Regions from separate parts of the Lactobacillus isalae genome, predicted to be linked through region 3. Evidence: predicted binding sites of a transcription regulator. Region 3 holds the regulator's gene; each other region holds the start of a gene.
The links. The regulator Rex, encoded in region 3, represses fermentation and respiration genes when NADH is low (regulators of the CRP and FNR family bind a similar motif). The targets are predictions, from matches to a motif close to TTGTGAANTANTTCACAA.
Positions count from the first base shown of each region.

Region 1: QM512_RS00805 (YagU family protein) is a predicted target of Rex. The motif match lies at 947-964, and genes of this name have one in related genera.
Region 2: QM512_RS00890 (FAD-binding protein) is a predicted target of Rex. The motif match lies at 709-726, and genes of this name have one in related genera.

Region 1 is NZ_OX443569.1:167,929-170,207, forward strand. Features, by position in the region: gene QM512_RS00795 (hypothetical protein) at 1-96, shown strand, start outside; gene QM512_RS00800 (Cof-type HAD-IIB family hydrolase) at 77-865, opposite strand; gene QM512_RS00805 (YagU family protein) at 979-1,518, shown strand; gene QM512_RS00810 (Cof-type HAD-IIB family hydrolase) at 1,561-2,279, opposite strand, start outside.
Region 2 is NZ_OX443569.1:183,006-185,284, forward strand. Features, by position in the region: gene QM512_RS00885 (LysR family transcriptional regulator) at 1-657, opposite strand, end outside; gene QM512_RS00890 (FAD-binding protein) at 869-2,279, shown strand, end outside.
Region 3 is NZ_OX443569.1:52,377-54,655, reverse strand. Features, by position in the region: gene QM512_RS00315 (GntR family transcriptional regulator) at 1-245, opposite strand, end outside; gene QM512_RS00310 (LOG family protein) at 323-889, opposite strand; gene QM512_RS00305 (redox-sensing transcriptional repressor Rex) at 1,028-1,672, opposite strand; gene abc-f (ribosomal protection-like ABC-F family protein) at 1,840-2,279, shown strand, end outside.

The sequences.
Region 1 (2,279 bases), 120 kb from region 3:
TGGGATACAGAAGATAAACTAATCACTGATAACACTTTACAAATTATATTACCTGAATATAAAGAAATGCCTTTTACTAGAGAATATTATTTTTAATGTAGGTGAGAACACCTTGTTCATTGTTTGAGGTTGTTGTATGATCTGCGATTTTTAGTAACGCTGGATCTGCATTTGACATAGCCACGCCATCGCCAACTTCTTTAACCATTTCTAAATCATTCCCGCCGTCACCGAAAGCAGTCATTTCAGAAAGAGGAATTTCAAGTACTTCACCTAATTCTGCCAAGCCATGTGCCTTGTGGATTCCAGGTAAGATAAGATCAATATCACCATGACCACTACTTGTTACATTGCAGCAATCACCAAGATTCTTCTTTAGAAAATCAACATAATAATCTGTTTTTTCATCGGGGCAGGAGATAGAAAACTTCAGAACTTTATCATCGATTTCACTAAAGTCATGTATTTTCTTTAAGCGGTAGTAGTACTTAGTAGAAATTTTGTAATAATCGTCGGTGAATTGAACTGGGAAGTAGGCACTTTCTGCTCCTGATACCAAAAATTGTAATTCAGCTTGATTTAAAAGAAATTCTTCGACCTTTTTAACTGTTTCTTTTGGGAAAAAGTGCAATGATAAAATTTTTTCCTCGGTTCTAACTAAAGCTCCATTTTCTGCAACGTAAACCATATCAGGAAAATCCTTAAAGAAAGAAATAATTTGATAGTATTGATTACCACTTGCAACCGTGAACTTAATGTTTCTTTTTTTTAATTCCTGATAGATTTCAGCAAATTTTTCTTTGTCATAACTTTTATCGTCTCTGAGAAAAGTACCGTCCATATCTACGGCAATTAGTTTTGTCATTTAATAATCTCCTTTAGTTACATGTTTCTAGCAATAATATATTTAAGGATGTGTTGAAAAATTGAACTTATTTTTTATAATTAGTTATGTAATTCATAAAAGAGGGGAAAACTATGAATAAAAGTTCAAATGGTTGGCGCGTCTTTTTAAAGAGCGTCTGGTTTGGTATTATTGCTGGGATGATTTCTGGAATGGTTAAGATTGGTTGGGAGAAGATCTTACCGCCGAGAACTTTAGCTCGTGACCTTGTTAATCCGCCACAACATATGTTGCAGCAAATTGGTGCTTCTTATAAGTTCACTCATGCTTATGTAATTTATAATACTGATCAAAAGGTTTTCTGGGTTGCATTAATTTTGCACTTTAGCTTTTCAATTTTCTTTGCTTGGTTATTGATTTATATGGTTCAATTTAAGAAAACTGCATGGGCTGGCCTTTGGGAAGGTGCATTATATGGAATTATTATTTGGGTCGCATGGCATCTAATTATCATGCCAGTTCTTGGTACTACACCAGCACCTTGGCAAATGCCATTTGCAGAACACTTTTCTGAATTCTTCGGCCATATTGTATGGGGCTGGTCAATTGCAGCAGTTGGGTACTACTTAATTGCTAAGCAAAAGGTTAAGACCTTAACTAATCAATATTGGTAAAATAATTAATCGATCTTTCTGATTGAAGGATCGATTTTTTTGTTAAAAAACAAACTTATTTAAAGCCTTAGCAATACCGTCATCATCGTTTGACGCAGTAACAAAATCTGCATGATCTTTTGCTTCTTTGCTTCCGTTGCCCATTGCAACAGCAGTTCCTACAACATCAAACATTGAAATGTCATTCCTTTCATCCCCAAATGCAATCATTTCATCAGTACTGATGCCAATCTTTTCGCCTAATTCTTTTAAACCACTTCCTTTGTTTACATTAGGATGTAAGCATTCTAAGAAATGGTCATCTGCACGAACGATATATAATTCGTGGCTGAACTTTGCTCTTAATACTGGCTCAACTTGATCAAGAAGATCTTTATCGCCGACAAAACATCCTTTAGAAATCTGAAAATCATTAGGCATTTCATCAGGGGTTCTAATGAACATTGGAGCAGTATTTTCCCAGGCTTGTAGTAATTCAAAGTAGTCTACGTCACGATCAGCAGTAATAATTCTTGAATCTGGATCAACAATATTAAAAGGAACTTTTTGCTCCTTAGCAAATTTAGTTAGTTTGCGGTAAAGTTCATTATTAACTAGATCTTGTGTCATTATTTTGCCGTCTGCATTTCTCGTAATTGCACCGTTTAAAGTGACAGCGTATTGATCACTGCCTTCAATTCCAAGTTCTTTCATGAAGTGTGCAAGACCAGCGATTGGTCGACCAGAGCAAAGAACAACTTTGATTCCCTGATCTAAAGCTT
Region 2 (2,279 bases), 130 kb from region 3:
TAAAATGTTTGGAGTAAAATCGCCGAGCTTTGCCTCTTCTTCCAAACATTCTCTAGTTAGATAACCTTTTTGTCTAGCCACAAACTTGCGGTTCCTTAGTTCTTGGGCATCAATAATTTTTTTATTTTTCCAAGGGTCATCTTTACCGGTAATAATAACTAACTCAGTCCGATCTAAATTACGGATAAAATAGGCAGGATCGTTGATCGGTACCATCCAAGAATAGATAGCAACGTCTACATCGCCATTATTTAAATCTTTAAATGCGGTAGCACTTCTTTCTAAGCGAGCATCTAACAGGTTAACAATATCTTCTTTATAAAATTTTTCTATAATTTCGGGAATATAAATACTACCAGCAATCCCAGAAAAAGCTACTCTAATTTTTTTAATATTAGCGTGTTTAACGTCGTAATCGATACTTGCTATTTCTTTTAAAAGATATTTTGCTTTCTGATAAAGTAATTCACCTGCTGGTGAAAGTGTAATTTTACTTTTGCGATTTTTTTGAAAAATCAAAGGGTCATCAAATCTGTTTTGAAGTCGCTTGATTGCCATCGAAATTGTTGGTTGTGTAACATTAAATGAATTAGCAGTTAGAGTATAATTCTGCGTTTCAACTAATTTGCAAAAATATAATAGATCTTTGTCATTCATATTCTTATCTCTTTTATAAATATTTTTTATAAACTAATCTTTTTTAATTATAAGTTACATTTTTCACAATTACAAGGAAGCTATGATATTATGCCGTTTTAAAGAGTTAACTAACCGATTTTTATTCACAATTACCCACTAGAAAAAGTTTATAAAGAGATATAAATTGCTATGTGTAAAGGATGAAACAAGTTTGTGAGGATAATAGCATATGGTATATAAGACGAAAGTATCTTGGGATGCTACATATGATGTAATTGTAATTGGATTTGGTGGCGCCGGAGCAGGGGCAGCACGTTTTGCTGCTGATAATAATGCAAAAGTTCTTTTGATTGATGCTGCTCCTGAAGGAAGTGAAGGCGGTAATACTAGATACGCTGGTGGTGCTTTTGCTTGGGGATCAAATTTTGATCAGTTAAAGGAATATTACAAGCAAACGTATTATCCATTTAAATATGATGAAGCTGCCTTAGATACTTTTATTAAGAATGTAATGCAGATGAAGGAGTACTCAAAAAAGTACTTTGGAATTGAAGCTCAACCAACAGGCAGAAGACCAAACGGAGAATATCCAGAATATAAAGATGCAGCTTCAATGCAATCTCAAAGTATGACTAAGGGAATGTACAATGGTGGATTTTGGAAATTACTCCGCAAGCAAGTTTTTGATCGGCTAGATAAAATTGATATTTGGTTTGAATCACCCGCTGAACACTTGATTCAAGATCCTGATACTAATGTTGTAACTGGAGTTGTTATTAAGCGAAATAATAAAGAAGTAAATGTTGCTGCTAAAAGAGGCGTTGTCTTAAGCCTAGGTGGTTTTGAAAATAACCAAGATATGGTTCAAGATTTTCTTGGTCAAGGTTCTCTTGCTCCAATAGGTACTTTGTATAACCGTGGTAAGGGTATTGATCTTGCTATTGAAGCAGGTGCACGGTTATGGCATATGTCTAATTATGATTCGCATGGCTTATCGCTTAGACAAAATGAACCACGAGAGAAATTTGCTTACATGATTAATTGGAAGAGCTTATTTAATGGCTCAATTTTTGTAGCAGGGGATGATGGTACTCGTTACTTTAGAGAAGATGAAGAAGATCGTCACGGCTACAAGTACAATCATGGAAATTGGGTTATGATTCCTAATCAAAATCATCCCCATATTATTATGGATCAGGCTCAATATGAACAGCTTTCTAAAGATCAGTCACCTAAGGCAGATCAAATTAAAGAATTGATTTCATATGCAATTAAGGCAGATTCAATTGAAGAATTATCTGAAAAGATTGATGCTCCATACTTAAAACAGGCAGTTGAAGATTTTAATTTTTTAACTGATGTTAAAAAACGAGACATGTTTTTGAACAGAAAAATTCAAACAATGAGATCTTTAAAAGAAGGTCCATATTATGCTATTCCTGTACGCCATAATATTTTACATACACATGGTGGTGCACAAAGAAATTCTGAGTGTGAAGTAATTGGACTTGATGGAAAAGTAATTCCTAATTTATATGAAGCCGGAGAATTAGGGGATATTTTTGCTACAAAATACTTAGGTGCAAATTCAATTGCCGACTTATTAATTTCAGGAAAAATTGCTGGAACTAATGCAGCAA
Region 3 (2,279 bases):
CTATCTGAGTTAACCGCACTAGAAATTTCAGTATCTTTTACAAACGTACCAGCACCTTGTATACGATAAATTAAATCTTGTCTTTCTAGTTCGCTCAAAGCATTACGAATTGTGATTCTACTTACGTTATACGCATTTGCTAAATCAAACTCTTTTGGTAATTGATCGTTAGGATTATATTCTCCGGTTTTTATCTCATGCTTAATCTTATCTGCAATTAACAAATATTTCGGAATTTCTTTCACTTCTACTCACCACCTAATTTGTTATAACAAATCTAACTTGATTCTAGCATGAAATAATAGTTTCGTCACTTGTCTAATTAGTACTTGCGATAAGCAGGAGCCTGATAATTTTCCATAAACCGCAAAATTTTATCAAAATCAGTTTCAAAATAGACAGCATTTAAATAGATATTTTCTAAAAAATCATCCTGGTTCATACGCTTCAGCAACTTATCTAAATAATTATAAAAGCCAGCATAATTATAAAAAGCAACTGGTTTAGCATTATCGCCAATAGCAGTCCAGGAAATAGCCTGACTTATTTCCTCTAAAGTACCAATACTGCCAGGAAGAGCAACCATCCCATCAGCCAAGTTCATCATCGTATCTTTTCGCTTATCCATACTTGGAACTACACGAAAATCTTGTACCTTTTCATAAGCTGCTCCACGATCTTTTAATTCTTCAGTAATAATGCCGTGAACAATACCACCATTTTCTAAAACGCCGTCCGCAACTGCTCGCATCAAACCAAACTTACCGCCACCATAGACTAGCTCAATCTGGTGGTCTGCCATTTTTTGACCAAATCCATAAGCAGCCTTTGCGTATTCAGGACGATTACCTGACCGTGCGCCACAATAAACTGCAATCTTTTTAATCATTTTATCTACCTTATTTCTAAACTAAAAAAATTCTATGCTCATCTATCTTAAAATTATTTCCTATCTGATTACAAATAAAAGAGTACGAAAAATGCACAAGCCTAACTAAGCTTGTGCAAAACTCATATTAATAGTAAATTATTTTTTGTTCTTACCTTTATCTGAGTCTAAAAAGTAAATCAAGGTTTGAAGTTCGGTTGCCAAGTCGACATTTTGAACACGGACGCTTGAAGGTGCAGATAAACGAAGCGGCGTAAAGTTCATAATCCCTTTTATACCAGCATCAAACATTTCATTTGCAGTCTTTTGCGCTGCCGTTTGCGGTACACAAAGGATTGCAATCGTAATTTGTTGTTCACGAAGCTGTTTCTTCATTTCACTCATATCATAAACTGGCACACCTGACATAATTGTTCCAGTAATTTCAGGATTAATGTCAAAAGCGGCGCTAATTCTGATATTATTAGTACGCTTGAAGTTGTAATTCAAAAGCGCATGTCCCATATTACCAACACCTACTAAGGCAACGTTAGTTAAAGTATCTTGGTTCAAAATCTTTTTAAAGAAATTAAGCAAGTTCTTAACATCATACCCGTAGCCACGCTTACCTAAGGCACCAAAGTAAGAAAAATCACGACGAATTGAAGCACTGTCAACTTGAACTGCTTCAGCAAGTTCAGTTGAAGAAACTTTTTCTTTTCCTTCATCATTTAAAAAGATCAAATAGCGATAATACAGTGGCAAGCGTCTAGCAGTAGCCTTAGGAATCTTAATTTCATCCATTAAGAGGCCTCTTTCTTTTATAAAATACGAATGTGAAATATTTACTAATCAAACTAATAATAGGCATTCTTTAAGGATAAATCAAGAAACAATTTTCACAAAGATAATATTTTCATAAAATTTAAAACATTCACTATGTTAAAATAAGCACTAGGAGAAAAATAATTATGATTATTGCACAAGCTCAAGACCTCGAACAACGTTTTGGAGGCAATACTATCTTCAGTAACATTTCTTTCTCGGTTCCTGACAATGCCAGAATCGGTCTTGTCGGACCTAACGGAGCTGGGAAAACTACCTTATTAAAGATCATGACTGGTCAACAAGAACCAACGAGTGGTCAATTTACTATTAATAAGGGATTAAAAGTCGGCTACATCGCCCAGGAAAATGGTCTCGATGAAGACAAAACAATCTGGGATGAAATGCTTACTGTTTTTAATGATTTAATTGAAAAAAATAAAAAAATCACCAAAATGCAAGAGCAAATTGCCGACCATCCAGAAGATGAAGACTTGCTCAAGCGTTATGATCAATTAGCTTACAACTTTGAACAAGAAGGCGGCTTTACCTACCAAGCTGAAATTAAGAGTATTCTTAACGGATT